One region of the Kribbella sp. NPDC023972 genome, then DNA from elsewhere that is predicted to be linked to it. Evidence: riboswitches for the same ligand, from Rfam matches in the RefSeq annotation. Region 1 holds a riboswitch; each other region holds the start of a gene.
The links. Region 1 has a riboswitch for thiamine pyrophosphate ahead of AB0F43_RS18525 (cytosine permease). Riboswitches for the same ligand answer to the same signal wherever they lie in the genome.
Positions count from the first base shown of each region.

Region 1 (9,749 bases):
TCGAGCGGACCGACAAGGTCGACGCCGATCTGCGCATCATCCTGGCCACGCCGACCCTGACCGACAAGCTGTGCCTGCCGCTCGACACCGGCGGTGAAGTCTCCTGCCGGGTCGAGGACCGGGTCGTGCTGAACGCGAAACGCTGGATGTACGCGATCCCGGCGTACGCGGGGAACGTCGCGCTCTACCGCAACTACCTGGTCAACCACGAGGTCGGGCACGCGCTCGGCCACGGCCACTCCACCTGCACCAAGGCGAAGACTCCCGCGCCGGTGATGATGCAGCAGACCAAGGGCCTGGCCGGCTGTCTGCCGAACGCCTGGCCGACGATCAAGGCGACCTGAGCGTTAGGCGACCTGAGCGAAGGCCTCGTTCGTGAGAAGCTGAGTCCGAGGGGAGGAAGCAGCGATGTCGTCACAGGATTTCCCGACGTACGGCCGCGGTGAGCAGCCGGAGCAGCCGCCCGAGGAGCACCACTACGCCCCGCCCACGCCGTACGGCGGCAGCACCTACGGCTCCCCGCCCTCCGGGCAACCCCAGCCTGGCGCCTACGCCCAACCACAGTCGTACGGCTCCCCACCCGGCCAGTACGGCGTACCGCCGCAACCACCACCACCCGGCGGACCGGCCTACACCCAGCCACCCAACTACCGGCCAGGCTCCCCGTATGGCCCGCCCGCGCACCCACAGCAGCACGAGCTCCCTCAGTACGGGCGGGAGTTGCCCGTCGCACCTCGCGATCCCCGCGCGGCCCGCGTCGTGCTGCTTGCCGCGATCCTCGCCGGCGTCTACGGCCTGCTGGTGCTCTCGGTTCAGCGGGTGGCCCTGCGCGAGATCTCCCAGGCCCCGGGTTCCGCACTCAACCACCCGCTCCGTACGGACGTCATCGACACGATCGGCCAGTTGCTGATGCTCCTGGTCGGTGTGGCCGCGATCGCGATGTGGGCGCGCGACGTACTGGCCCGCCGCCGGGTCGGACGCGAGATCGACCCGATCGAGCTCGGCGGCCTGCTGCTGGTCGGGGTGTCAGTGGTACCGATCCTGATCTGGCTGGTGATGGTCCTGTCCACCGGTATGGGTGCCATCGACGACACGCTCGATCGGCTGCCGACGGCGTACGGCTGGGGTGGTATCGGCCTGCTGATCCTCGCCGCGGGCTTCCTGCTCGGCTACCGGGAGCTGAAGCCGCCGGTCGCCAACCCGGTCGTCCAGGCGCCGCCGGCCCGCCCGCCCTGGGAGTGAGCATCCCGATCGTCCTGGTCCCGGGCCTCGGCCTCGGGCCCAAGTCGTACGCACCCACGGTCGAGCACCTCATCACGCCGTACCAGATCGTCACCCTGCCCGGGTACGGCGAACCCGCCGGGCCAGGTGACGACCTGCGACCACAAGCTCTTGGTACGGCGGTCGCCGAAAAGATGCGGGAGCGGTCGGTCCTGGTCGGGCACTCGGCCGGCTGCCAGATCGTCGTCGAGACCGCGGTCGCCTACCCCGAGCTGGTCCATGCGCTGGTCCTGGTCGCTCCGACCGGAGACGTCCGTGCGGCGAGCTGGCGCGACCTGGTGGCCCGCTGGCTGGGCTCGGCCGCCCCGGAGTCGCCTCGGCTGATCCCGGCGCTCGCCCCGCAATACGCCCGTACGACGCTCTCCACCATCGCCCGGGCAGTGGAAGCAGCCCGGCACCACGATCTGGCTGGGGTGATCACCCGGGTGAAGGCGCCGATCCTGATCGTGCGCTGCCGCCATGACCACCTGTCGCCGGCCGAGTGGACGGACCGGCTGGCCGAGCTCACCCACGCTGAGGCCCGGACCCTGGCCACCGGCTCGCACATGCCGGTGCTGACCAACGGTCCCGAGCTGGCCGCTCTCATCCAGCGGGCAGCCGCTGCACCGGGCCGAACCTGAAGCGCTATCGTTGACGCGGTAACAACCTCTGCGGGAGCTCGCACCATGCGCGGGCTGAGAGGGCGACGCTGGGTCGCCGACCGCCTGAACCTGACCGGGTAATGCCGGCGTAGGGAGCAGGTCACCATGACCAGTACTGCTGTTCGTCCTGTCAACCAGACCGAGGCGCCGCTCGTCCTCACCACGGACACACCGCGCACTCTCGGCTTTCTCGACCAGTTCACCCTCTGGGGGAACCTCGGCATCTCGCTGTTCGGCCCGGTGACCGGTGCGCTCGTCGCGGCGTACACAGGCTCGCTGGCCCAGGGGCTGCTCGCGGTCGTGGTTGGTTGCGGGATCGGAGCGCTGGTGCTCGGCGGTGCGGCCGTGTTCGGTTCGCACACCGGAGCGCCGGCGATGGCGAGTCTGCGCGGCCTGTTCGGCCGACGCGGTTCGATGGCGCCGACGGTGCTGAACATCGCGCAGAACGTCGGCTGGGCGACGATGGAGATCATCGTCATCTCCCAGGCCGCGGTGGCGGTGACGAGTGAGCGCTGGCGCTGGCTGTTCGTCGTACTGGCCGGCGTGATCGCCACGGCGATGGCGGTCCGGCCACTGGGCAGCGTGAGGTTGCTGCGCAAGTTCATGGTCTGGCTGGTGCTGATCGCGTCGGTCTACTTGTTCGTGCAGGTGCTCAGCAAGCCGGTGCAGGATTTGCCGCAGGACGGTGTCTTCGGCTTCTGGCCGGCCGTCGACCTCGCTGCCGCCGGTGTGGTGTCGTTCGCACCGCTCGCCGCCGACTACACCCGCCACTCGCGCACGAACAAGGCTGCCTTCGCCGGATCGTCGCTCGGCTACGGGATCGCGGCGATCGTCTACTACGCGCTCGGCGTGTTCGCGGTGGCGACGTTGGGTACCAACAGCGCGGACGTGATCACCGCACTCGTCACGCTGCCGGCCGGTGCGATCGCGCTGTTCGTGCTGCTGGTGGACGAGGTCGACGAGGCCTACGCGAACGTCTACTCCACCACGATGGCCGCGCACAACCTGGTCGGTCACATCGACCGGCGGTGGATCTCGATCGCCATCGGCGTACTCGCCACCGGTCTCGCCCTGTTGGTTGACCTGGGCAACTACACGCAGTTCCTCTATCTGATCGGCTCGGTCTTCATCCCGCTGTTCGCGGTCGCGATCGCCGACTTCTTCGTGGTCAGCAAGATGAACTGGGACGTCTCCGGTACGGCGCGCTTCCGCTGGCAGCCGGCCGTCGCCTGGCTGATCGGCTTCATCGCGTACCAGTTGGTCAACCCCGGCACGGTGTCCGGCTGGTCGCCGTTCTGGCTCGATCTTCAGCAGCGCCTCTTCGCCGGCCAGCCCGTGCCCGGCTGGCTCGGCGCGACGTACACGTCGATCGTGATCTCGATGCTGGCCGCGATCGGGCTCGGCCGGATCGGGCGCCGACCGCTGGACAACTGACCCGGAGTAACCGGGATACTTGCGCAATGCTGAACTCCGCACTGCGCAGCCGGGCCGAGTACGCGGAACTGGGGGCCGACGGGCTGGCCGCGCGCACCACGCCCGAGCGGGACGCGGCGACCGTGAAGGCTGTCGAGGAGCTGCTGGACGGCCGCGAGTCGGTGCTCGACCTGTGTTGCGGGTACGGCCGGATCGCGCTGCCGCTCCGCCGGGCCGGCAAGGTCGTGCGTGCTCTCGACATCTCGCCGAACCTGATCGAGGCCGGCAAGGCGAAGGCGGACGAGGAGGAGTTGTCGATCGACTGGGCGATTGGCTCGATGACCGACCTGCCCTACAAGTGGGACTCGTTCGACGCGGTGATCTGCCTGTGGACGGCGTTCCACGAACTGTTCGCCGAGGACGAGCAGATCTCCACGATCTGCGAGATCTCCCGGGTCCTCAAGCCTGGCGGGCTGGCGATCATCGAGGGCCCGGTCTGGGGTCCGGCGACGGCGGCCGAGATCGCCAACGGGATGCGCCAGGGGCCGGAGCACCGGATCGTCACCACCGAGCACTTCGGCACCAGCAGCGTGCACTTCATCCACGACGAGATCAGCTACGGCCGGCTCTGCGCGGCCGCCGGAATCGAGGACTACAAGGTCTACAAACGGGACTGGGGCGGCCGCCGCCGGCTCATCCTGGAGATCAGGCACCCCGGAGCTGACTGACGCGTCAGATTCTTGAGCTGACCGCATTTCCGGAACCTTTCACCGGCCCCGGATCTCCTTGCAGGCAAGGGAAAACAAGAAGCAGATCCCCACTCCACACTGGGGATCTGCTCCTTGTTCCTTCAGTCTAAATCCCTTCTCGAGTCGGCGGGAAACTCAGCTTTTCGATTCCAGATTCAGCAGGAATCGCTTCGCTTCCAGCCCGCCGGCGTACCCGGTGAGTGCTCCGCTCGAGCCGATCACCCGGTGGCAGGGCAGCACGACGCACACCGGGTTCGCGCCCAGCGCCGTACCGACTGCCCGGGCCGCCTTGGGCTTGTGGATCTCCCCGGCCAGCTGCCCGTACGTCGTCGTACGTCCGTAGCTGGTGTGTGCCGGCAGGTCGGTCAGCACGAGTCGCTGGAACGGCGTCGCGAGCGCGAGATCCACCTCCAGCTCGAACTCGTGCCGGCGGCCGGCCAGGTACTCGTCGAGTTGCCGCCGTACGTCGTCCAGCGCCCGGGGCTGCCGGAGTACGCGCGGGGACACGGCCTTGGCGAGGCGGTTGGTCATGGTCTCCTCGTCACCGAAGGAGCTGGCCACGACCCGGCCGTTCGCGGTCGCGAGCAGCAGGGTGCCGATCGGGGTGTCGTGCAGGGTGTAGGCGACGTCGGCGGTAGGGAAGACCGGTGGTCTGAGGTCGGGTGCGGTGAGCCGGCCCAGCCGGCTCTCGAGGTCAGTCATCGTTCACTCCGAGTTTGGTGCGCAAGGTCGCGAGCGCGTCGCTGACGAGCCGTCGCGACGCGGCAGGCGTGGTGTCCAGGGCGGCGGCCACGCCGTGGTGGTCCAGGTCGCCGACGTACTTGAGCGTGACGGCGAAGCGTTGGCGTTCGGGCAGGTTGTTCACGGCCTGCCAGAGGTCGGGATCCGGCCAGTCCGCGGCGTCCGGGCCGTCGACGGCCACCGGCGGAGCTTCGTCGAGCGGGCTTTGTGGTCTGCGCGCCCGGTGCAGGTCGGTGGCGCAGCGGGCCGTGATGGTCAGGAGCCAGCTGCGGAGGTTCTTCGCCGAGGTGAGCTCGGGGTAGGCGGCGAAGGCTTTCTCCCAGGCCCGCTGGGCCACGTCGTCACCGTCCACCGGCCCGGCGAGCGCCCGCGCCAGCCGCGCCACGTCCCGCCAGTGCGCGTCGACCAGCGCCTGGAAGGGTGGCAGCGCAACCTTCTTCTCCGTAGCCATCACGTCAGTAGAACGCATGCCGGCCAACGGATGTGAGGGTGCCTGGTCCGGATCCCGAGATTGTGCAGTTACTCAGTAGACTTTGATGCGAAGATTGCTGACATGACGACGACCCTGCTCACCCGCCGTCGCGTCATCGATCTCCTGCGGACGGCGAGCGCCACCTGTCGGTGACCTCTTGACCCGTTGTCCCGGCGGAAGTCCCGCCGTACGAGGCCTCTGAACCGCCTCCCACTCCTCGCCCGGTCGTGGTGCTTCCTGCTGCCCACCGCCGGTCGTCCCTGCCCCGATTCCGAGGGAGAGACATGTCTGTTCCCGCATTGTCCGTCGTACCCGACCGTCTGGAGGAGCGGACCGTCGACGCCGACGTCTACCGGTCCGTCTTCCGTCGCCACGCCGCCGGTGTCGTGGTGATCACCGCGGAGGCCGGCCACGGTCCGGCCGGGTTCACCGCCACCTCACTGGTCTCGGTCAGCCTGCTGCCGCCACTGGTCTCGTTCGCGATCGCCACCAGTGCGTCCAGTTGGCCCACCGTCAGCAAGACCGGCAGCGTGGTGATCAACTTCCTGTCGGCCGACCAGCAGGCCATCGCCGGCCGGTTCGCCACCAGTGGCATCGACCGGTTCGCCGAGCCGACCCGCTGGTCCAGGCTCCGCACCGGTGAGCCGGTCCTCGACGACGCGCCGAGCTTCCTGCGCGCCCAGGTCGAGCACCGCTTCGCCGTCGGCGACCACTACCTGGTCGTCGCCCGCCTCACCACCCATTCCGAACGACGTGAGCACGAGCCGTTGCTGTACCACGACGGCCGCTACGCCACCGCCACTCCGCACCCGAAGGCCCATCATGTCTAGGACCCGCACGTACGCCGTACTGACCGCAGCACTCGCCATCGTTGCCCTGGTGACCGGCTGCGGCGGTGACGCCCAGGCCGGAGGCAGCGCCGCCGCCAAGCTCGCACTCGACGCTCCACTGCCCACCACCGTCCCGGACGGCGTGAAGATCGTCGTCGGCGATCCCACCACCCAGAAGGCGCTGGAGCTGTCCGGCCAGCTCGACAAGGTGTCGAAGTTCGTCCAGTTCGCCAACCTCAGCGGCGGTCCGCAGACCACCGAGGCGTTCCGGGCGAAGGCTCTCGACGTCGGTTCGGTCGCGGAGATCCCGCCGATCCACGCGACCTGGACCGGTCTGCACGTCAGGATCGTCGCCTCCAAGTTCCGCCAGGACCCGCTGAACCACCCGATCTACGAGCTCGGCATCGCTCCGGGTACGACGGTCAAGACGCTGGCGGACCTGCGCGGCAAGAAGATCGCCTACAGCCCGGGCCAGGCGCAGGGCGCGCTCATCCTCAAGGTGCTGAAGAAGGCCGGGCTGACCAAGGAGGACGTGCAGCTGGTCGAGCTGCCCAGCACCGGCGACGTGTACTCGCAGGCGCTGGCCGGCAAGCAGGTCGAGGTCGCTCCGATCGGCGGCGTACAGATCAAGCGGTACCTGGGCAAGTACGGCAAGGACGGCGCCACCACGATCGACCACGGGCTGCGCGACGACGCCGGCCACCTCTACGTAGCCACCGAGTCACTCGAGGACTCCGGCAAGGCCGCCGCGATCCGCGCGTACGTCGCCGCCTGGGGCGTCGCCCAGGAGTGGATCGACAAGCACCCTCGCGAGTGGATCGAGGGGTACTACGTGAAGGACCAAGGGCTGACCGAAGCCGACGGGCAATGGCTGGTCGAGAACGCCGGTCATCCGGACATCAGCGCCGACTGGAGCGACGCGATCCAGCGTCAGCAGGAGACGATCGAGCTACTCGCCAAGGAGACCGGCAACCCGGTGATCCAGGCCAAGGATCTCTACGACCTGCGGTTCCAGACCGTCGCCGCCGACGCGATCAAGGGAGCCGTGAAATGAGCGCCACCACTCTGCCCGGCCTGCGCACCCAGCAGGTGGCCGGGACGCCCGTCGTACGACGTCGAAGGCTCGGGCCAGGCCAGCCGATCAAGTTCGGCGCCGTCCTGGGACCGGTTCTGCTGCTGGTGATCTGGAGCATCGGATCCGCCACCGGCTGGCTCGACGAGCGGGTCCTGTCGGCTCCGTGGACGGTCGTCACCACGGCCGGCGACCTGATCGCCGACGGCCGGTTGCAGTCGAACCTGTGGACCTCCACCCAGCGGGCCTTCATCGGACTCGGTTTGGGCATCGTGCTGGGCGTCGTACTCGCGCTGATCTCCGGTCTGTCCCGGCTCGGTGAGGCGATCCTGGACGGGCCGATCCAGATCAAGCGGGCGATCCCGTCGCTGGCGCTGCTGCCGCTGCTGATCCTGTGGCTCGGCATCGGCGAGTCGATGAAGATCGTCACCATCCTGCTCGGCGTGTTCGTGCCGATCTACATCCACACCCACAACGGGCTGCGCACCATCGACGCCCGGTACGTCGAGCTCGCCCAGACCGTCGGGTTGTCGCACTGGGACTTCATCCGCCGGGTGGTCCTGCCGGGTGCGCTGCCCGGATTCCTGCTCGGCCTGCGGTTCGCCGTCACCGGCGCCTGGTTGTCGCTGGTCGTCGTCGAGCAGATCAACTCCACCAGTGGTATCGGCTACATGATGGAGCTGGCCCGGACCTACGGACAGACCGACATCATCATCGTCGGCCTCGTCCTGTACGGCGTACTAGGCCTGCTGTCCGACGGCGCCGTCCGCCTGATTCAAAGGAAGGCCCTGTCATGGCGCCGCACACTGGACTCCTGACGGTGCACATGGCCGCGCCTTCGGCACGGCGGGTCATGGGGCCTTGGCTCCCGGCCTTCCCTCGTCGTTCCAGTCGCTTCGCTCCCTCCACTCCTCAGTCCAGGCCGGGAGGCCCCATGACCGTCCAGGTGCGTGAGTTGGTGCGGCGGTACGACGAGCGAGCTGTCCTGGATGGTGTCGACCTGGACATCGCGCCGGGGGAGTTCGTGGCGTTGCTCGGGAAGAGCGGGTCGGGCAAGAGCACCTTGCTGCGGGCGCTGGCCGGGCTCGACTCCGGTGTCGACGGATCCGGCGAACTGGTTGTGCCGGGCAACGTGTCCGTTGTCTTCCAGGATTCACGGTTGTTGCCGTGGGCAAGGGTGTTGGACAACGTCCTCCTTGGGTTGGCCGGTGCTTCGGAGCGCGGGCGGACCAGCTTGGCCGAGGTCGGTCTGGCGGGTCGGGAGAACGCGTGGCCGAACGAGTTGTCGGGTGGCGAGCAGCAGCGGGTCGCGTTGGCGCGGTCGCTGGTGCGAGAGCCGGAGTTGCTGCTCGCGGACGAGCCGTTCGGGGCGCTCGACGCGCTCACCCGGCTGAAGATGCATGTATTGCTGCGAAAACTCTGCGCGGCACATCAGCCCGCCGTACTGCTGGTGACCCATGACGTGGACGAAGCGATCGTCCTGGCCGACCGGGTGATAGTGCTCGACGAAGGGAAGATCGTCGCTTCCGAGTCGATCTCGTTGAGCACACCGCGCAGTCCGGCCGATCCAGGTTTTGCCGCCGTACGCGAGCGGCTTCTCGATGCATTGGGGGTTTCATTGTGAGCAGGCAATTGCACCTGAACGCATTTCTGATGAGCACCGGGCACCACGAGGCATCGTGGCGACTGCCGGAGAGCAATCCGTTCGCCAACGTTGACGTCGAGCACTACCGGGAGCTCGCGCGGATCGCCGAGCGCGGGAAGCTCGACTCGGTCTTCTTCGCGGACTCACCGGTGCTGTTCGGAGACGTCGGCCGTCGGCCGGCCGGCTCGCTGGAACCGACGGTGCTGCTCACCGCGATCGCCGCGGTCACCTCGCGGATCGGGCTGATCGCGACCGCGTCGACGACGTACAACGAGCCGTTCAACCTGGCCAGGCGGTTCGCCAGCGTCGATCATGTCAGTGGCGGGCGCGCGGGCTGGAACGTGGTGACCACGGCCGGCCCGGAGGCGGCGAGGAACTTCAACCTGGCCGACCAGCCGGCCCACGCCGAGCGGTACGAGCGGGCCGCGGAGTTCCTCGAGGTCGCGTACAAGTTGTGGGACTCGTGGCAGGACGACGCTCCGATCGCCGACAAGTCGTCCGGCGTCTGGGCCTTGAACGACCGGGTGGTGCCGATCGACCACGTCGGCCGGCATTTCCAGGTCCGCGGGCCGCTCAACCTGCCGCGGTCGCCGCAGGGGCATCCGCTGATCGTGCAGGCCGGCTCGTCGGAGGACGGCAAGGGCCTTGCCGCCCGGTACGCCGAGGCTGTGTTCACCGCGCAGCAGACACTGGAGGACGCGCAAGCGTTCTATCGCGACCTGAAAGCGCGGACCGCGGCTCTCGGTCGCGATCCGTCGACTCTGCTGATCCTGCCGGGGATCGTGCCGGTGATCGGCGGGACGGTCGAGGAGGCGCGGGCGTTGGAGCAGGAGCTGGACTCGTTGATCCGGCCCGAGTACGCGCGGCTGCAGCTGGCGCGCACGTTGCGGGTGAAGCCGGAGGAT
Region 1 is NZ_JBEZZH010000004.1:285,296-295,044, reverse strand. It holds gene AB0F43_RS18540 (DUF3152 domain-containing protein) at 1-344, shown strand, start outside; gene AB0F43_RS18535 (hypothetical protein) at 409-1,242, shown strand; gene AB0F43_RS18530 (alpha/beta hydrolase) at 1,239-1,901, shown strand; TPP riboswitch at 1,922-2,034, shown strand; gene AB0F43_RS18525 (cytosine permease) at 2,028-3,356, shown strand; gene AB0F43_RS18520 (methyltransferase domain-containing protein) at 3,383-4,063, shown strand; gene AB0F43_RS18515 (methylated-DNA--[protein]-cysteine S-methyltransferase) at 4,220-4,786, opposite strand; gene AB0F43_RS18510 (sigma-70 family RNA polymerase sigma factor) at 4,779-5,276, opposite strand; gene AB0F43_RS18505 (flavin reductase family protein) at 5,582-6,127, shown strand; gene AB0F43_RS18500 (ABC transporter substrate-binding protein) at 6,120-7,181, shown strand; gene AB0F43_RS18495 (ABC transporter permease) at 7,178-8,017, shown strand; gene AB0F43_RS18490 (ABC transporter ATP-binding protein) at 8,134-8,823, shown strand; gene AB0F43_RS18485 (LLM class flavin-dependent oxidoreductase) at 8,820-9,749, shown strand, end outside.

Region 2 (9,749 bases), on a different contig from region 1:
CATCTGGCCGGCCTCGGGCATCGGCGGCTCGCCTACCTGGCCGGTCCGGTCGGAAGTGCGTCGAACGTGGACCGCCTGCGGTCGCTGGAGATCGCCGAGCGCGAGATCCCCGGGCTGGAGATCGTCCGGCTGGCGTGCGGTTCCTCGATCGAGGACGGGTACGCCGCGGTCGAGCGGGTGCTGGAGTCCCATGTCACGGCCGTTGTCGCGTTCAACGATCTGGTCGCGTTCGGGCTGCTGGCCCGGCTCAACGAGGTCGGCGTCGCCGTACCCGCCGATCTGTCGGTGGCCGGGATGGACGACATCGGGTTGTCCCGGTTCGCCGTACCGTCGCTGACGACCGTGCGGGTGCCGCAGCAGGGGATGGGCGAGCTGGCCTGGCGGCGGTTGTACGCCGAGATCGCCGGAACGGACGTGGACGTGGACGGCGTACCGGATCTGCGGCTGGCGCTGCGGGCGAGCACCGGGCCGGTTCCGCAACCGACCCGGTTGCAAGGGGATGCGCCACGAGGGCGGCTCGGGCCGGTTCGCTGGCAGCAGCAGGGGGACATCTTCGTACTGGGGTCCGAGTCCGGGCTTCTCGCACATTACGAGTTCGGTCGCCGGATGCCACAGGTGCATTCGCCGCGGCCTTACCTGCACCCGGTCCGCACCCTCGGTGGCAGCCCGTTGACCGAAGTGAGCCCGGTTGACCACCGGCATCACTACGGCGTCTCGCTGGCTGTTGCCGGAGTCAACGGAACGTCGCACTGGGGCGGTCGCACGTTCCTCCCCGGCCGCGGTCCGACCCTGCTGACCAACCACGGCCAGCAACGCAGCCGTGGTGTCACCGTCGACGAAGGCCCGGGCAGCTCGCTCACCGACGACATCACCTGGTACGACGAACAAGGCCGTCCGCAGCTGGTGGAGCAAAGGCGTCTGAGCGGCTCGCTGGCAGAGGGCGGCTGGCGTCTCGACTGGCGCAGCGTCCTCACCGCCCGCTACGGCCCCATCCGCATCGACAGCCCGGCCACGGCGGGGCGTCCAGGCGCCGGGTACGGCGGCATCTTCTGGCGACTGCCTTCCGCCGAGAACACCGTCGTACTGAGTGAAGCCGGTGAGGGCACCGACGCGGCGTACGGCTCCCTGAGCCCTTGGCTCGCCTTTGTCCAGCAACACGGCGACACCGTCACCACCTTGCTGCTCGTCCAACCTGACGGCGTGCGTCCATGGTTCCTCCGCTCCACCGACTACGTAGGCGCCGGCCCGGCCCTGGCCTGGGAAAGCGCCTTGGCCCTGCAACCCGACCAGGACCTCTCCCTGTCCCTCACCGCTTTGTTGCTGGATCGCTCCATCGACCTGACCGAGGGTCCAGCTCTGGTCGGGAGGCTCTTGCAGTCCTAGCCTGGCAGCAGGGGGCGTGACATGGCGCACGACGGGCTCATCGCGGTGCTGGGGGCAACAGGACGTCAGGGCGGTGCGGTCGCCCGGCACCTGCTGGCCGCCGGCTGGCGCGTGCGCGCCCTGACCCGCAAGCCGGACTCCCCGGCTGGTGATGCCTTGCGGGCGACTGGAGCCGAGGTCGCCGGATGCGACATGGCGGACCCGGATTCGTTGCTCCGTGTCTTCGAGGATGCGTACGGCGTCTACAGCGTGCAGAACCCGATGATCGCGGGCCACGACGGCGAGGTGCGGCAGGGCAAGAACGTCGCGGACGCGGCGAAGGCCGCCGCGGTGCAACACGTGGTCTACGGATCGGCCGGGCCGGGTCTGCGCGGGACCGGAGTCGACTCCTGGGAGTCGAAGCTGATCATCGCCGACTACCTGCGTGAGCTCGGTGTTCCGCTGACGGTGCTGCGGCCGACGGCGTTCATGGAACTGATGACGGACAAGGACTTCTACCCACCTGTCGCGGTCTGGGGTCTGATGCCCAAGCTGGCCGGCGACCAGACGCCGGTGCCCTGGCTGGCGGTCGACGACCTCGGCGCGATCGCGGCCCGCGCCTTCGCCGAGCCGTCCGAATTCGTCGGCACGGAGCTTCCGCTGGCGGCGGAGTTCCGCTCGATCGCCGAACTCCGCCAGGCTTGGACCGCGGCGACAGGGCGGCCACCTCGCGGCTTCCCGATGCCGCTGTGGCTCTTCGAGCGCTTCGTCGGCAAGGACCTGACCACCATGTGGCGCTGGCTGGCGGCCAACCCGGTGGCCGTGGACCCAGTGGACACGGTGAAGCTGCTGGGCCTTGTCACAACTGTCGGGCAGTTCCTAGAACGACGGCAGGCCGGTGACCGGTGAGGACGCCAGGGCGGAGTGGTAGCGGCGGGGGACTCGGCCGGCCAGGCGGGCGGCGCGGCCGGCGGTGACCGCGTCGCGCATCGCGGCTGCCATCAGGGCCGGTTTCTCGGCCCGGGTGACCGGGGTGGCGAGCATGACCGCGGCGCAGCCGAGCTCCATCGCCAGCGCGGCGTCACTCGCCGTACCGATACCTGCGTCGACGATCACCGGGACGTTCGCGGCCTCGGTGATGAGCGCGAGGTTGTGCGGATTGCGGATACCGAGGGCGGACCCGATCGGCGCCGCCAGCGGCATCACCGCCGCACACCCGGCCTGCTCCAGCCGGCGGGCCAGGATCGGATCGTCGTTGGTGTAGGGCAGCACGGTGAACCCGTCCGCGACCAACGCGTCCACGGCGTCCAGCAACTCGATCGGGTCCGGCATCAGCAGGTGATCGTCGGCCACCACCTCGACCTTGATCAGGTCCGTCTCCAGCGCCTCCCGGGCGAGCTTCGCGGTGAGCACCGCCTCGGCCGCGGTGTGGCAGCCCGCCGTGTTCGGCAGGACGTCGATGCCGTGCCGCTTGAGTACGTCGAGGATCGAGCCCTCGTGGCCGGTGCCGAGCCGGCGCATCGCGACCGTGGTGAGTTGGGTGCCCGAGGCAATCAACGCCTCTTCCATCACCTCGAGGTTGGCGGCACCGCCAGTGCCCATGATCAGCCGGGAGGAGTACGTCCGCCCGCCGAGCTCCAGTGGATCGTCCATGACGTCAGCCTCCCTGAACCGCACTGACGATCTCGACCCGGTCGCCGTCCGTGAGCGTCGTCCCGGCCCACTCCTGCCGGGTGAGCACGGTCTGGTTGACCGCTACAGCGATTCCGGTCTGCCGGTCGGAGTACTCCCGGACCAGCTCGGCTACGGAGCGGCCCGGCGGCACCCTTGTCGGCTCGCCGTTGACCCACACGTCGTACGCCATCGCTTCCTCCCTACGCCGGCATTACCCGAGACAGGTTCAGCGGTCGGCGACACCCTGGTCAGTCGCCCTCTCAGCCCACTGTGGCGCGAGCTCCCGCGGCTCTTTCGACCTTAACCACTCCGAAACGCTCAGACAACCAGCGGTTCCGACAGGCGGGCAGCAGCTCACAGGGTCGTGACACCAAACCCCTGCCGTGCGCCCGTCCGGGCCGCTGTCACACTGCAGGGGGCTGCACTGTCTTAGCTGGCGACCGGTCGGCAACTGGCGTGGTTGGAGGCGTACTGGATGACCTCGGCGGAGTTGGAGGAGGCCGCGGCGGTGTTTGGCGGCGTGCGGCCGCGGTTGTTCGGGATCGCGTACCGGATGCTTGGTAGTGCCGCTGAGGCAGAGGATCTCGTCCAGGACGTGTGGTTGCGATGGCAGACCACCGACCGCAGTAAGGTCTCGAACCCAGCGGCGTACCTGGCCACGGCGATCACCCGGCTGGCGATCAACGCGATGCAGTCGGCGCGGGTACGCCGGGAGACCTACATCGGGCCGTGGCTGCCCGAGCCGGTCGACACGAGCGCCGATCCGTATCTCGGCGCCGAGCACAACGAGGCGCTGGAGTTCGCCGTACTGCTCATCCTGGAACGGCTCTCGCCGACGGAACGGGCGGCGTACATCCTGCGGGAGGCGTTCGACTACCCGTACGGCCAGATCGCCGAGATCATCGGGTCCACCGAGCCGGCCACGCGCCAACTGGTCAGCCGGGCGCGCAAACGCCTGGTCGCGGAACGTCGCAATCCGGTCACTGGGCCGGAACAGCGCGAGCTCCTGAGCGCGTTCGTCACCGCGGCCCGCTCCGGTGACCTGGCGGCGCTCGAGAAGCTGCTCGCCGACGACGCCATCAGCTACTCCGACGGCGGCGGCGCGGTCCGGGCCTCCCGCTTCCCGGTGGTCGGTCTCGAACGCGTAGCGAAGTACCACAAGGCCTTCGCGGACCGCTTCTGGACCGGCGCCGACGTGGAACTGGCCACCGCCAACGGCCAAGCAGTCGCGATCCTCCGCCGAGACGGCATCGCCTTCGCCATGTGCACGGTGACCGCATCCCCCAACGGCATCAACCAGGTCCTCTGGCTCCTGAACCCGTCCAAACTCACCACCTTCAACCCCACAGCGGCGTAGCAGTCACTGCGCGTCGTAGTCGTTTTTGGGGCCGCTCGGCCGGGTACCGGCCCCCTGCTGTTCTCGAGCTCAGGAGGGGCGATGAACGATCCGATCGATCGCATCGCGAACGTCTGGGGAACCCGGACGCCGTATGCGACAGGCGCCGACTGGCCGGCTCGTGTCGACGAGTTCATCGAGGACGGTACGGCGCCAGGCGAGGTCGACTGGGTGCAGTCGGCGTGTGTGCTGTGCTCCAACGGCTGCGGGATGGACATCGGTGTCCATGACGGCCGGATCGTCGGTGTCCGAGGCCGATCCGCAGACCGCGTCAACCACGGGAGGCTGGGCCCCAAAGGGCTGTTCGGCTGGCAGGCGAACAACTCGGCCGACCGCCTCACCACTCCACTGATCCGGCGCGACGGCACGTTGACACCGGCAACCTGGGACGACGCGATGGAACTGATCGCGGAGCGCAGCAGGCTGGTGCTGGACGAGCAGGGCCCGCTCGGTATGGCGTTCTACAGCAGCGGACAGTTGTTCCTCGAGGACTACTACACCCTCGCGCTCGTCGTCCGCGGCGGCATCGGCACCCCGCACCTGGACGGCAACACCCGGCTGTGCACCGCCACCTCGGACTTCGCGCTCAAGGAGACCTTCGGCACCGACGGCGCCCCCGGATCACTGACCGACTTCGACACCTGCGACGCATTGTTTGCCATCGGCCACAACATGCCGGAAACCCACACCGTGCTGTGGTCCCGCGTCCTCGACCGGTTGCACGGCCCTGACCGTCCCCGGCTCGTCGTCGTCGATCCCCGCCGTACGAAGATCGCGCAGGAGGCCGACGTACACCTTGCCATCCGCAACGGCACCAATCTTGCCCTGCTCAACGGAATCCAGCACGAGCTGATCGAGAACGACCTGGTCGACCGGGCCTTCGTCGACGCGCACACCGTCGGATTCGACCAACTCGCCAACACGGTCGCGGCCTACCCGCCTGACCGCGTCGCCGGGATCTGCGGTGTCGAGGCCGACGAGATCCGGGCCGCGGCGCGGATCATCGGGAGCGCCGAACGACTCGTGTCCACCTGCTTGCAAGGCGTCTACCAGTCGCACCAGGCCACCGCGTCGGCCTGCCAGGTCAACAACATCAACCTGCTGCGCGGAATGATCGGCAAACCCGGAGCCAGCGTCTTCCAGCTCAACGGGCAGCCGACGGCTCAGAACACCCGCGAGACCGGCGCGAACGGCGACCTGACCGGCATGCGGAACTGGCAGAACCCCTCCCACGTGGAGGAACTCGCCCACCTGTGGAACCTCGATCCGGCGCAGATCCCGAGCTGGTCCCCGCCCACCCACGTCATGCAGATGTTCCGGTACGCCGAGGAAGGATCGGTCCGGTTCCTGTGGATCATCGGCACGAACCCAGCGGTGTCGCTCCCGGAACTGCACCGGATCCGGTCCATCCTCCAGCAGGAGCGGCTGTTCGTGGTGGTCAGCGACCCGTTCCGCACCGAGACCGCCCAGTTCGCCGACGTCGTCCTGCCCACCGCCATCTGGGGTGAGAAGACCGGCACGTTCACCAACCACGACCGCACCGTCCACCTGTCCGAGAAAGCAGTCGATCCGCCCGGCGAGGCGCGATCGGACATGGACATCCTCACCGACTACGCCGACCGGCTCGGACTACACGACAAGGACGGCCGGCCCCTGGTCAAGTGGCGAACTCCCGAAGAGTGTTTCGCGGCCTTCCGCGAGGCGACCCGCGGCCGCCCGTGCGACTACTCGGGTCTGTCGTATCAGAAGCTGCGCGGGGCAGGTGGCATCCAGTGGCCCTGCACCCATGACAACCCCGAGGGCACTGAGCGGCTCTACACCGACCAGGTCTTCAACACCCAGACCGAGTACTGCGAGGACTACGGTCACGACCTGCTCACCGGCGCCGCCCACGAACGCAAGGACTACGCCGACCTGCAAGCGGACGGCCGGGCGATCCTGAAGGCCGCTGAGTTCCTGCCCCCGCACGAGCCGCCCGACGACGACTACCCGCTGCTCTTCACCACCGGGCGTACGGCGTACCACTTCCACACCCGCACCAAGACCGGGCGCGTCGCGCAGCTGCAGGCGGCCGCACCGACGGTCTGGATCGAGATCGGAGCGAGTGATGCCGAGCCGCTCGGCATCACCGAAGGTGACCTCGTCCGGGTCGAGTCCCGGCGCGGGAAGCTCGAGGCGAAGGCGCGGGTCAGTGACATTCGGGACGGCGTCGTCTTCGCCCCGTTCCACTACGGCTACTGGGACCAGGACGAGGCAGATGGCGACCGGCCGACCGCTGCGAACGAACTCACCAGCACCGAATGGGATCCGGTGTCCAAGCAACCACTGTTCAAGGTCGCCGCCGTCCGGGTCCACAAAGTGGCGGAGGAGCAGCCGTGAAGATCGATCAAGCGATCAACGATGTCCGCGACGCCGAAACCGAGCTGGCGAAGCGGCTCCGCCTGACGGGCGAACGTCACGCCGTCGAGCACGATCTCTACCACCTCGGCCACACCATGGCCCGGCAGTGCGCCGACCATCTCGACCAGTTGGCCACGGTCAGCGGCAAGTACGGCGTACAGACCGAAGAGGCCGAGGTCGCCGAATCGCCCGGCCTGCTGGAGACGGCACGGCACAAAGCCTCCGAGGTTCTTGGCCGGTCCGAGACGACCGGTCTCCTGCTGCTGCGCGACCTGCGCGAGGTGTACCTCCGGGCACAGGCGGCGGAGATCGCCTGGATCATCCTGATCCAGGCCGCCAAAGCCAGTCGCGACACCGACCTCCTGACGATCGCCACCAGTTGCCACACCGAGACGGAAACCTGCGCCAAGTGGTTGCGAACCCGCATCAAGGAAACCAGCCCCCAAGTCCTCGCCACGGGCTGACTCCTGAGCCTCGGCATACGCTCGATGTGACGACCTGCAACTGAAGGAGGCCGCGGTGACCAGTACCGAGACCTCGTACGACGTACCGGCCCATGTGGAGACCCTGTACCGCGACGGCGTCACCGCGGCGAAGGGCGTCTTCTCGCGCGACTGGATCGAGCAGATGCGCGAAGACATGATGGACGCCTTCTGGACCGCTGTTCAACGCCCAGGTGGAGCGGTCGGACGCGGGCCCCGTCGGTGGTACGTCGAAGTCCACCCCCAAGACATCTCGGGGTTCGTCGACCTGGTCACGCACCCCTGGGTGACCGGAATCTGCGAGACGGTGCTCGGGCCGGACTACGAGATCGTCGAGCTCGGCTTCGACGTACCGTTCCAGGGAGCCAGGAACCAGCCGTGGCACCGCGACTTTCCGTCACCACCGCAGACCTACCGCGACCGACGGATCACCTCACTGGCGTTCAACCTGACCGGCGTGGACGTCACCACCGACATGGGTCCGTTCGAAATCGCCCCCGGCACCCAGTGGGACGACGGCCGGCACTGGGAACATGAGATGTTCCCACCCAAGGCCGCCTGGTCCCGGTACAGCGAGCGAGCAGTACGGAAGTATCCCCAGATGGGCGACGTCTCCGCCCGCTCCGCACTCACCGTCCACCGCGGCACCGAGCACCGATCGCCGATCGCCCGGCCGGTCCTCGTCCTCGGCGTGGACGCGCCCGGCGCCGGGCACTCGGCCCTGCACGACCCGATGGTGACCCACGCGTACTACGAAGCACTCCCCGAGTCCGTACGCCGCCACCTCGAGTGCCGGGTCGTCGACGAACTCTTCCCCATCACGCAGAAGCACGATATCGAGGGCCTGGTCATGGGCGCCGACTGAGCAGCCCACACCACTGGCGCGCGGTGACGGGAGTGAATGGTGGTGCATCGGGGCACCGTAGGGGGTACGGAGCGGTTCAGGCCGGTCCGGCGTACAAAGCGGCAGGGACACCCGTGCTCGGGTGTCGGTCCCTCACGAGACCAACATCTAGGACTGGGCGATGACTTCAGCAGTAAGTTCCGATGATTCGCCTCCGGGCGAATTCCAAGCCGTCGGTGGCAAGCTCGAACGGGGCCTCATCTGGGTCTTCATCGTGGTGCCTACCCTCGCGCTGCTGCCAGGGATCTACTTCGCGTGGGGCGGCTGGATCGGCTGGCACGACATCGTGCTGCTGGTCGTGTTCTACGTGATCACCAGCACCGGCATCGGGGCCGGCTACCACCGGGCCTTCACCCACGGATCCTTCAAGAGCAAGCGCGGCCTCAAGATCGCGCTCGCTGTCGCCGGGAGCCTGGCTCTCGAAGGTCCGGTCATCCGCTGGGTTGCCGACCACCGCAAACACCACAAGTTCTCCGATCGAGAGGGAGATCCGCACTCGCCCTGGCGCTACGGCACCAGCGCGTGGGCGGTGACGAAGGGGTTTGTGTTCGCCCATGTCGGCTGGGTGCTCTGGGGTCAGGATCGCGCCGAACCGAAGCACTACGCCCCGGACCTCCTGGCGGATCGCGACATGGTGTCGATCTCGCGGCACTTCCGCACGCTGGCGGCGATATCTCTGCTGGCACCCGCGTTCATCGGTGGCCTGTGGGACAGGTCGTGGCACGGTGCCGCCACCGGATTCTTCTGGGGCACGCTGGTCCGCATCGCGCTGATGCACCATGTCACGTTCTCGATCAACTCGATCTGCCACGTCACGGGTAACAAACCCTTCACCTCCCGCGACCGGGCGGGCAATGTCTGGTGGCTGGCCATCCTCAGTCAGGGTGAGTCATGGCACAACCTTCACCACGCCGACCCCACGTGCGCACGCCACGGCGTACTCAAGGGACAGATCGACATCAACGCCTGGTTCATCAAGCAGTTCGAACGGTTCGGCTGGGCGTACGACGTCAGGTGGCCGAACCAGGAACGCCTCGAGAGGAAGCGTACGGCCGCACGCCAGGTCACCTGATCGGACCGACCTGGGATCAGCGGTGCTGGTCGATCAGGTTGGCCGCCATCGCCTGTGCGCGCCGCGCGGCGTGGGTGTCGCCTTCTGCGGCCGAGACGATGGAGCCTTTCATCAGGATGTGCCAGGAGCTGGCGAACTCCTCCGGCTCCTGCAGGCCGGCTTCGGTGGCCAGGTCGGCGATCACGGTGCGGATGTTTCGCAGGTGGCGGATGCTGGCCTGGCCCAGCACGTGGTCGGGGCCCATCTCCAGCAGCACGTTCACGAACGTGCAGGCGTCGAACCCGTCGCTGCGGAACCACTCGTCGAAGACATCGAACACGGCGAGTAACCGGCCCTCGGCGGTGGCGCCGCGCCTCCGGGCCTCGGCCTCGACCATGCCCAGCGTCCAGAGCTGCTCGCGCTGCTCGAGCACCGCCAGGACGAGATCGGTCTTGGACGGGAAGTGCCGGTAGAGCGTCG
Region 2 is NZ_JBEZZH010000002.1:323,043-332,791, forward strand. It holds gene AB0F43_RS10700 (DUF6807 family protein) at 1-1,383, shown strand, start outside; gene AB0F43_RS10705 (NmrA/HSCARG family protein) at 1,405-2,271, shown strand; gene AB0F43_RS10710 (thiazole synthase) at 2,242-3,015, opposite strand; gene thiS (sulfur carrier protein ThiS) at 3,020-3,226, opposite strand; TPP riboswitch at 3,217-3,333, opposite strand; gene AB0F43_RS10720 (RNA polymerase sigma-70 factor) at 3,512-4,393, shown strand; gene AB0F43_RS10725 (nitrate reductase) at 4,475-6,811, shown strand; gene AB0F43_RS10730 (hypothetical protein) at 6,808-7,296, shown strand; gene AB0F43_RS10735 (phytanoyl-CoA dioxygenase family protein) at 7,352-8,179, shown strand; gene AB0F43_RS10740 (fatty acid desaturase) at 8,340-9,290, shown strand; gene AB0F43_RS10745 (helix-turn-helix domain-containing protein) at 9,307-9,749, opposite strand, start outside.
Region 2: linked by a shared signal. The riboswitch ahead of thiS (sulfur carrier protein ThiS) and the one ahead of AB0F43_RS18525 (cytosine permease) in region 1 are both predicted to bind thiamine pyrophosphate.

Region 3 (9,749 bases), on a different contig from region 1:
GCTGTGGGACGAGAAGAAGCAGACGTTCGCGGACAAGATCAACAACACCTACGTCATCAAGCTCTGACGTAGTCCCGCGCTGCACCGGACGCCGTGGCCCGTGGGGCCGCGGCGTCCGGCCATGCCGGGCCCCAGAAAGGACCGCAGGTGAGCACCCCGCCCTCCAACGCGCAGTACCCACCGAGCCAGCCCGGGTACGGCGGCCCGCCACCAGGCCATACCGGGTACGGCGGCCCGCCGCCAGGCCAGCCCGGTGGGTACGCGCCGGGCCAGCCAGGTGGTCAGTACCACCAGCAGGGCTACAGCCCCTACGGACAGGGCGGTTACGGCCCGGGCTACGGCTACGGCTACGCACCACCCGGACAGCTGGCGGGCTGGCCGATCCGGGTGGGTGCCTCGCTCCTCGACGGCCTGCTCGCAGCCATCCCAGCCATCAGCGGCGGCGTAGTCGCCCTGGTGATCGACGCAGACCAGGAGCAGCTCGGCGCCGGCGGCGGGATCGCCTTCGCCCTCGGGTACCTCGGCAGCTTCGGGATCGCGGTCTGGAACCGGGTCATCCAGCAGGGCCGCACGGGTCAGTCGGTCGGCAAGAAGGTCACCGGGCTGAAGGTCGTGCACGCGGAGACCGGCCGGCTGATCGGTATCGGCTCGACCCTGGGCCGCGAGTTCTGTGCGGTGCTGTTCAACAACATCTGTACTCTCAATGTGCTCTGGCCGCTGTGGGACGAGAAGCAGCAGACCTGGCACGACAAGGTCGTCAACGACGTGGTCATCCGCCTCTGAACCCCTCGAGAGATGGAATAGATGTGAGTACACCGACACCACCCCCGCAGGACCAGCCGCCGTACGGTCAGCAACCGCCGTACGGTCAGCAGCCCCAGTACGGTCAGCCGCAGCACGGTCAGCCGCCGTACGGGCAATCCCAGTACGGGCAACCCCAGTACGGCCAGCAGCCTCAGTACGGCCACCCGCAGCAGGGCTACAACCCCCACGGGCAGGCGCCGTACGGACAGCCGCAGTACGGCTACGGGTACGGCGTACCGCAGGCGCCGCTGGCCGACTGGGCACCACGTGCCGGCGCCTACCTCATCGACAGCCTGATCAGCCTGGTCCCGATCCTGATCGGGTACGGCGTCTTCCTCGCGGACATCGCGTCACGCGCCAACGACCTGACGTCGTCCAACGACGCTCCGGGCGCGTTCGCGATCGTGATCTTCGTGCTCGGCCTCGCCGCCAGCCTGGGTCTGGGCCTGTGGAACCGGGTCTTCCGCCAGGGCAAGACCGGGCAGAGCGTCGGCAAGAGCGCCCTGCACCTGCGACTGGTCGACGCGAACACCTACCAGCCGGTGGGCGCCGGCAAGGCGTTCCTCCGCGACCTCCTGAGCGGGCTCTTCAACAACGCCTGCTTCCTGAACCTGCTGTGGCCATTGTGGGACGACCAGAAGCAGACCTGGCACGACAAGGTCATGACCACCTACGTGATCAAGTCGGCCTAGGCCTAGCTACCGCGACAGCAGGAAGCCGGCGCAGGTGACGGCCCAGAGAACACTGGTGAAGGTGCCGATGATGAAGCGTTCGGCCACCGCCTGTGGAGTGACCGAGGCAGGCTGATCAGGGCTGCGCAGCTCGGGGTAGCGAGCCAGTCCCTTGATGGCCAGCACGATCGCCACGCCCTCCGGCCACCCCGCCACCAGGGACGCGTAGATGGCGCCACGCTCCAGTGAACCGATCAGCGCGCCTCCACGCAGCACCTCACCGGCTTTCTGCGTCGACTGGGCTCTCGTGTTGCGCCGGTCGACCAGAGCCAGCACAGACGTCGTCAGCGGACCGCCACCGGTGACAGCGAGGCCTCCGGCCAGCAGGAGCAGCACGTTCCACCAGCGCTCGCCCCAGCCCACCACACCGTCGCCTGCCAGCAGCAGGAGTCCGACTCCGACCAGACAGGCCAGCATCACCCCGCTGAACACGATCTGCACTGTGGAGCCGGCCTTGGGCACCCACGCCAGTACGGCGAGGACCAGGCCGGCTGCGGTCAACGACAGGATCAGTGCCGTCACGCAGCGGCCCCAGCGCCCAGCAGCTCGGCTGCCAGCACCCGTCCGCGTTGCTCCTCGGCGAAGCCGGCCGCCTGGGCCCGTTGCGTCACCGCCGACTGGCTGATCCCCAGCTTCACACCGATCTCCCGCCTGGTGAGTCCTTCGGCGAGCAGGTCGGCCACTGCCCATCCCCGCTCGCTCCGGCGCCGCAGCACCGACGCCATCAGCCACAGCACTGTCTCGACCTGCTCGGCGACGCGGGTGTCGGTGCCGACCACGTTGACGTGGTGCGGACTCGACTTCGCCCGGTTCACCGCCTCCCGCGCGTTCACGAACGCCTCGCCGGTGCCCGCCCGCGTACTGCGGGGCAAAGGCTGGGCGACCTCGCCGATACCGAGACCGACGTACCAGGTGTCCGCGCGAACAAGCTCGACAATCACGTCGATGGTGGCGCGCGCCTCCGAGAACACCCCCTGTACCTCGTCACCGGCCGTCCGCTCGAACTTCCGAAGCAATCCGGTCCGCCGCGGGCGCCGGTTCAGGGTGTTCAGGAGCTCGGGTACGAGATCGGTCATGCTTCGGCTGCCCCGTTGATCTACTGTGAGAACGAAGACCACGGCCCTGCACCTCCTTCGCAACGGATTAAGGATATAGTCTTATTCACGTAGAGTGAAGGAAAAAACCTGAATCGGTTCACCCGATCACTCCCAGTGACCGCCCCGCAGGCCCGCCGATCCCCCCAATTCTCCGCTGCATTCGGCCCCCACGGCATCTCGACTCGCCCCACGATTTTCACTCCGAGTCAGCACCGAGCGGACCGCCAGGCCATCACAATTGCCCATCCGGAGGGTCGTCCCGACGGGAGTACGTCGAATGTGATGGCCTGGCGGTCCGGCCTCTCACTCAGCCATCGGCAAGTACAGCTTCTTGTCGTGGGCCTTGAAGCTGTCGGACATCTCGGCGAAGCCGGCCTCGATCGCCTCCGCCGACGTCAGGCCCTTCTCCTCGGCGTACGCGCGGATGTCGGCGGTGATCCGCATCGAGCAGAACTTCGGTCCGCACATCGAGCAGAAGTGGGCCGTCTTGGCCGGCTCGGCGGGCAGCGTCTGGTCATGGAACGACCGCGCGGTGTCCGGATCCAGCGAGAGGTTGAACTGGTCCTCCCAGCGGAACTCGAACCTTGCCCTGGACAATGTGTCGTCCCAGGCCTGCGCACCTGGGTGCCCCTTGGCCAGATCGGCCGCGTGGGCGGCGATCTTGTACGTGATCACACCCGTTTTCACGTCGTCGCGGTCCGGCAGGCCGAGGTGTTCCTTCGGCGTGACGTAGCAGAGCATCGCCGTACCCAGCCAGCCGATCTGGGCCGCGCCGATCGCCGAGGTGATGTGGTCGTAGGCCGGTGCCACATCAGTTGCCAACGGCCCCAATGTGTAGAACGGCGCCTCACCGCACAGCTCCTCCTCGAGCCGCACGTTCTCGGCGATCTTGTGCATCGGCACATGTCCCGGACCTTCGATCATCACCTGGACGTCGTGCTCCCAGGCGATCTTGGTGAGCTCGCCGAGGGTCCGCAGCTCGGCGAACTGCGCCGCGTCGTTGGCATCCGCGATACACCCCGGCCGCAGCCCGTCGCCGAGTGAGAACGTCACGTCGTACGCGCGGAGGATCTCGCAGAGCTCGGCGAAATGCGTGTAGAGGAAGGACTCCTGGTGATGCGCCAGGCACCACGCGGCCATGATCGAACCGCCGCGCGACACGATCCCGGTGATCCGTTGCGCGGTCAGCGGAACGTACCGCAGCAGTACGCCGGCATGCACGGTCATGTAGTCCACGCCCTGCTCGCACTGCTCGATCACGGTGTCGCGGTAGACCTCCCACGACAACGCGGTCGGGTCGCCCTTCACCTTCTCCAGCGCCTGGTACAGCGGCACCGTCCCGATCGGCACCGGCGAGTTGCGCAGGATCCACTCGCGCGTCTCGTGGATGTTCTTGCCGGTGGACAGGTCCATCACGGTGTCCGCGCCCCATCGGGTGGCCCAGACCAGCTTCTCGACCTCTTCCTCGATCGAGCTGGTGACGGCCGAGTTGCCGATGTTGGCGTTCACCTTCACCAGGAACTTCTTCCCGATGATCATCGGCTCGGACTCCGGGTGCCGCCGGTTCGCCGGGATCACCGCGCGGCCGCGGGCCACCTCGTCCCGGACGAACTCCGGATCGACTCCCTCGCGGACGGCGACGTACCTCATCTCCTTGGTGATGGTGCCGGCGCGCGCGTGCGCGAGCTGGGTCAACGGCTCGCGCCCGGCGATCCAGTCCCGCCGCAGTGTGGGCAGACCGGCCTGTACGTCGATCCGCGCGGGGGCGTCGGTGTACGGGCCGGACGTGTCGTACAGGTCGAAGTGCTCGCCGTTGGTGAGGTGGACACGGCGGGCCGGGACCCGCAGCTCGCCGCGGTAGATCTTCTCCGAGCCCGAGATCGGGCCGGTGGTGACAGACGGACGGACCCGTGATTGGGCACTGTTTCCGATGGTTGTCACAATGCTGCTCCCTACGCCGGAATTACCCGGACAGGTTCGGCGGTCGGCGGCGCCGGTTCACCCAGCCGCCCTCTCAGCCCGCTACGGTGCGAGCTCCCGCGATCTCCAATTGTCGTGAATCACCCTAACGAAGATCTGCATACGGGATTCCGTGGGGCGCGTCACGTCCGCGGTTGGGCGTGAACCGGTAGCGTTCGGGAATGCGAGACCTCGTGTACCCGCCGGTGATCGGCTTCGCGAAGACGGCGTTCAAGGTGCTGGACCTGAAGTTCCAGCTGACCGGGACGGAGAACGTGCCGCGGACCGGCGGTGCGGTGATCGCGATGAACCACATTTCGTACGTCGACTTCGTGCTCGGCGGGTTCGGTGCGCTGCCGAGCAAGCGGCTGGTGCGGTTCATGGCCAAGGAGGTGCTGTTCCGCAACCGGTACTCCGGCCCGCTGATGCGCGGGATGCACCACATCCCGGTCGACCGAGCCGCCGGTACGGCGTCGTACCGGAAGGCGCTCGAGTACCTGAAGGCGGGCGAGGTCGTCGGTGTCTTCCCAGAGGCAACCATCAGCCGGTCGTTCGAGCTGAAGGAGTTCAAGTCCGGCACGGTCCGGATGGCCGCGGCGGCCGCCGTACCGGTGATCCCGCTGATCCTGTGGGGAACGCAGCGGATGCTGACCAAGGACCACCCGCGCGACTTCTCCCGGCACCGGACCATCGCCATCACCGTCGGCGAGCCGATCACCGTCACCCGCGAGGACGACCCGGTCGAGGCGACCGCCCAGCTGCGCTCGACCATGGCCGGGATGCTCGACCGCACCATCCGCGCCTACCCCGAGCAGCCCGCCGGCGCCTGGTGGCTGCCCGCCTCGTACGGCGGCGGCGCGCCCACTCCCGAGGAAGCCGACCGCCTGGACCGGGAGGAGCTGGCCCGCCGGGCGGCCCGAAGGAAGTAGCCAGCTACCGGACAGGACCTTGACCTCGGTGCGGTACGAGGGTACGAAAAGCACTTGTTGATGGAGCAGGAACCTGGGGGGTCCCTGTGCACTCGGCCGGGCGGTGGCGCGCGTGGCCGTCGTACTCAGGTGGGCGGGGGAAGTTGTAGTGGAATCATCCGAAGAGCTGCATCTCTTCGAGCCGGGGATCCTGACCGTGGCACCGCATGTCGCGGAGGACATCCCTGACGTCGGCACGTACTTCCTCGACTGGGCGGTCCGGGACCTGAACCCGGCGCAGGCCCGTGAGGTCGAGGCGGCGATCAACGGACGGCGTTGCCAGAACGGCTGGTTTCCGCTGGAGAGCCTGGACAGCATCGGCAGCCGTGGCTACTGGCGCGGGCCGCTGACGTACCTGGCCCGAATGACCGCCGACGACGGATCGATCGTGCAGGACTGGGCGTCCAGCGGACTGAGCGGCGCGAGCCGGAGCAAGATCGAGGCGACCGCCAACCACCTGCTGTTCCAGCAGGGCCATGCCGCCGCGGCCACCTGGGTGGTGGCGGTGCGACCGCAGGCCTACCTCGACGTGGCCGGCCTCGGTGACCGGCTGGCCGCCACCTGGGAGCTCAACCTGGGCTCTATCCGCCCCAAGGACGTGGCCAAGGCAGTACGCCGCTGGAACCGCTGAGCGGCCTCGCTGTCACTCCAGGATCAGGTGGGCCAGGCCGTAGCAGAGGGCGGCGACCAGCCCGGCCGCCGGGATGGTCAGGACCCAGGCCGTGATGATGCCCCTGGCGACGCCCCAGCGGACCGCGGACAGCCGCTTGGTCGCACCGGCGCCCATCACCGCCGAGGTGATCGTGTGCGTGGTGGAGACCGGCGCGTGCAGGCCGATGGCCATCACGTACAGGACCGTCGCGGCGACCGCCTCGGAGGCGAAGCCGCGAGCCGGGTCCAGGTGGATGATCCGGCGGCCCAGGGTGCGCATGATCCGCCAGCCGCCGGAGTAGGTGCCGAGCGAGATCGCGGTCGCGGCGGACAGCTTGACCCAGAGCGGGATGCTGTCGCCCTTCTCCACGTGGCCGGTGGTCAGCAGGGCCAGGAACATCACGCCCATCGTCTTCTGCGCGTCCTGCAAGCCGTGGCCGAGTGCCATCGCGGCGGCCGACAGCGACTGAGCCAGCCGGAAGCCGCGGGTCACCCGGCCGGGGTGAACGCGCCGGAACACCCAGAGGATCGTGAGCATCAGCGTGAACGCGCCGAGGAACCCGATCGCCGGCGACAGCATCATCGGGATGACGACCTTGTCCAGGATGCCGGACCACAGCACGACGCTGGTCGAGGCGAGCCCGGCGCCGACCAAGCCGCCGATCAGCGCGTGGGACGAGGAGCTGGGCAGGCCGAAGTACCAGGTGATCAGGTTCCAGGTGATGGCACCGAGCAGGGCGGAGAGCACGATCACCAGGCCGTGTTCGCCGGCCGGCGTCTCGATGATGCCTTTACCGACGGTGTCGGCCACCTCGGTGCCGAGGAACGCGCCGACGAAGTTCATCACCGCTGCCATCATCAACGCGACTCGCGGGGTGAGCGCGCGGGTGGAGACCGACGTCGCGATCGCGTTCGCCGCATCGTGGAAGCCGTTGGTGTAGTCGAACGTCAGCGCGATGACGATGACGGCGACGACGAGCGCGAACTCCACGCTCAGCTCTCCTTGACAGCGATCTGTTCGACCGTGTTGGCGACATGCTCGAAGGCGTCGATCGCGGCCTCCAGCAGGTCGACCACGGTCTTCACCTTCATCACCGTCAGCGCGTCGTACTCGCCGCTGAACAGCTTGGCGATGAGCCTGCGGTGGACCGCGTCACCGGTGTTCTCCAGCCGGTTGATCTCGATCCAGTACTCCGCCAGGTCCTTCATGGTGCGCAGCCGGGGCATCGTCTCGGCGGTCAGCTGGGCGGCCCGCTGAAGCACCTCGATCTGCTCCGCGATCTCCTCCGGCAGTTTCTCCAGGGAGAACAGGTGGACCGAGTCGACGGCCTCCTCCATGTAGTCCATCACGTCGTCGAGATCGGAGGCCAGCCGGTAGATGTCCTCGCGGTCGAACGGCGTGACGAAGGTCGAGTTCACCCGGCGGATGATCGAGTGGGTGGTCTCGTCCGCCGCGTGCTCGGCGTCCTTCATCTCGCTGGCGATCTGCTGACTTGACGCCAGCCCAGTTCCCGCTGTACTGCCGAGCAACTCGGCCAGGATCCGGGCCCCGTCGACGAGGTGGCTGGCGGACTCGGTGAAAAGGTCGTAGAACGTCGGGTCGTTCGGACGCAGACGTAACGGCACTTCAAGCTCCGGATGAACGAGGGACAAACCGTGAACATGCTAGGGGGAACGGGCCGCTGACGCGGCATCCGCCTGGCCAACGTACCGCGTGGCGGTGAACTCCCCGCCTGGACACGACCAGTGAGTAACCATTCGACTTCACCGCGTGAGTACGGCGTACAGGTCGAAGAGCCCGACGATCAGGACCAGACCAGCGGCCGCGCGAACCACCCGTTGGTGGCCGAGGGCATGAATCGGGGCACCCCTGGTACGGCGGTACACGGCGCTGACCGCGGCCCAGCAGGCCAGTGCCAGGACCAGTACGACGATGCCGAGACCGGTGCGGACGTCCGACGTACCGTGGCCGGAGGCAAGCAACAGGATGGCGTTCGCGATCAGACCCAGCGCGGTCCGGCGCCAGGCGAGCAGGGTGCGCTCCGGCTGCAGCCCTGGGTCGCGGTTCATCGCCACAGGCTGACCAGGAGGCCGATCAGGCCGACCGCGATGATCGTTGCCCCCAGCACCACCGGGAGCCGGGTCACCGGGAGCCTGCCGCCGCTGCGCATCGCGGTCAGGTTCTGCTGCCACCGGCGGAAGGCGCCGGCCGTGGTCACGATTCCGGCAGTGACCAGAACCACACCGATGATGCGAGCGAGCCAGCGGTCGGGCCCGAGATCGAGGAACTGCACTGCCGACAGGCCGCCGGCGTAGCAGGCCAGTGAGGTCCGCAGGTACGCCAGGTACGTCCGTTCGTTCGCCAGCGTGAAGCGGTAGTCGGGTTCCTGCTCGTCCGTCATCCGCAGCTCACCAGGCCGTGGCTCTCCTTGAGTGTCAGCACGCGCTTCACGCTACTCGTCAACTGCGCGGCGAACGTCTTGTCCTGCTCGGCCTTGGCGACCAGAGCGTTCACCATGGTGGCGGTCAGCCCCGTCTTGGCGTTGATGACGACGTCCCCCCCGGCAGCGACGAACCGGGTCGCCCGCTGGCCCGCAGGTACCGACGCCACCTCCGCGGCCGCTCCGACGTCGTCGGTGATCACCACGCCGTTCCAGTCGAGGTCACCGCGGACCATGCCCTGGATGACGGTCCGCGAGAAGACGGCGCGGTTGTCCGGATCGATCTTGCTGTAGGTGGCGGTGGAGATCATCACCATGTCGGCCCCGGCCTTGAGCCCGTCGGCGAAGGGCTGGAGGTCCGCGTCACCGCGGACGGTGACGTTGTCGACCACACCGGAGGAGAAGTCGGTGTTGCCGCGCACTCTGCCGAGCCCTGGGAAGTGCTTGACCGACGTCATCACACCGGCTTGTTGCATGCCCTTGACGAACGCCTGGACGGGCGGCCCGACCTCCTCGGGGGTATCGCCGTACTCACGATCCAGACTCCCGATGGGGGCATTCTGAGACTTCTGGGAGCTGGGTACGACGTCAGCCACCGGCCCGAGGTCGACGTTGACACCTGCCTGCTTGAGCTGGTCACCCCAGCCCGCCGCTTCGGCGGTGAGCTTGGAGCTCGACCAGGCGCCTTGCACATTCGCCGAGGGCATACGGTCGAAGCCGGAGCCCTTCAGACGCTGGATCTGACCGCCCTCCTGATCCGCGGCGATCAGCGGGCGGATGCCCTTGACCGTGGCGGCCGTGGTCGTGGCGGCCATCTCCGTACGGGTGTGAGAGAGGCTGCCGCCGTTGCCGAGCAGGAGGATGCCGCCTGGCTTCTGCTTCTGCACGACGGGGCGCTGGGACGAGGTCATGCCGTTGGCGCTGATGCCGGTCATGATCAGCTGGGCCGCTTGCTCTCGCAGGGTGAGGGCTTGCAGCTTCTGGTCGATACAGCTGGTCGGTGTCGGTGTCGGTGTCGGCGTTGAGGTTTGTGTGGGCGTCGGGGTGGGGCTTTGCGTTGTGGGCAGTGGCACGGAGGACGACGGCACCGTGCTGGGG
Region 3 is NZ_JBEZZH010000002.1:499,434-509,182, reverse strand. It holds gene AB0F43_RS11585 (RDD family protein) at 1-67, shown strand, start outside; gene AB0F43_RS11580 (RDD family protein) at 148-783, shown strand; gene AB0F43_RS11575 (RDD family protein) at 807-1,496, shown strand; gene AB0F43_RS11570 (hypothetical protein) at 1,503-2,057, opposite strand; gene AB0F43_RS11565 (transposase) at 2,054-2,611, opposite strand; gene thiC (phosphomethylpyrimidine synthase ThiC) at 2,936-4,573, opposite strand; TPP riboswitch at 4,564-4,683, opposite strand; gene AB0F43_RS11555 (lysophospholipid acyltransferase family protein) at 4,774-5,520, shown strand; gene AB0F43_RS11550 (hypothetical protein) at 5,669-6,190, shown strand; gene AB0F43_RS11545 (inorganic phosphate transporter) at 6,203-7,201, opposite strand; gene AB0F43_RS11540 (DUF47 family protein) at 7,204-7,836, opposite strand; gene AB0F43_RS11535 (DUF202 domain-containing protein) at 7,975-8,280, opposite strand; gene AB0F43_RS11530 (DUF202 domain-containing protein) at 8,277-8,612, opposite strand; gene AB0F43_RS11525 (glycoside hydrolase family 3 N-terminal domain-containing protein) at 8,609-9,749, opposite strand, start outside.
Region 3: linked by a shared signal. The riboswitch ahead of thiC (phosphomethylpyrimidine synthase ThiC) and the one ahead of AB0F43_RS18525 (cytosine permease) in region 1 are both predicted to bind thiamine pyrophosphate.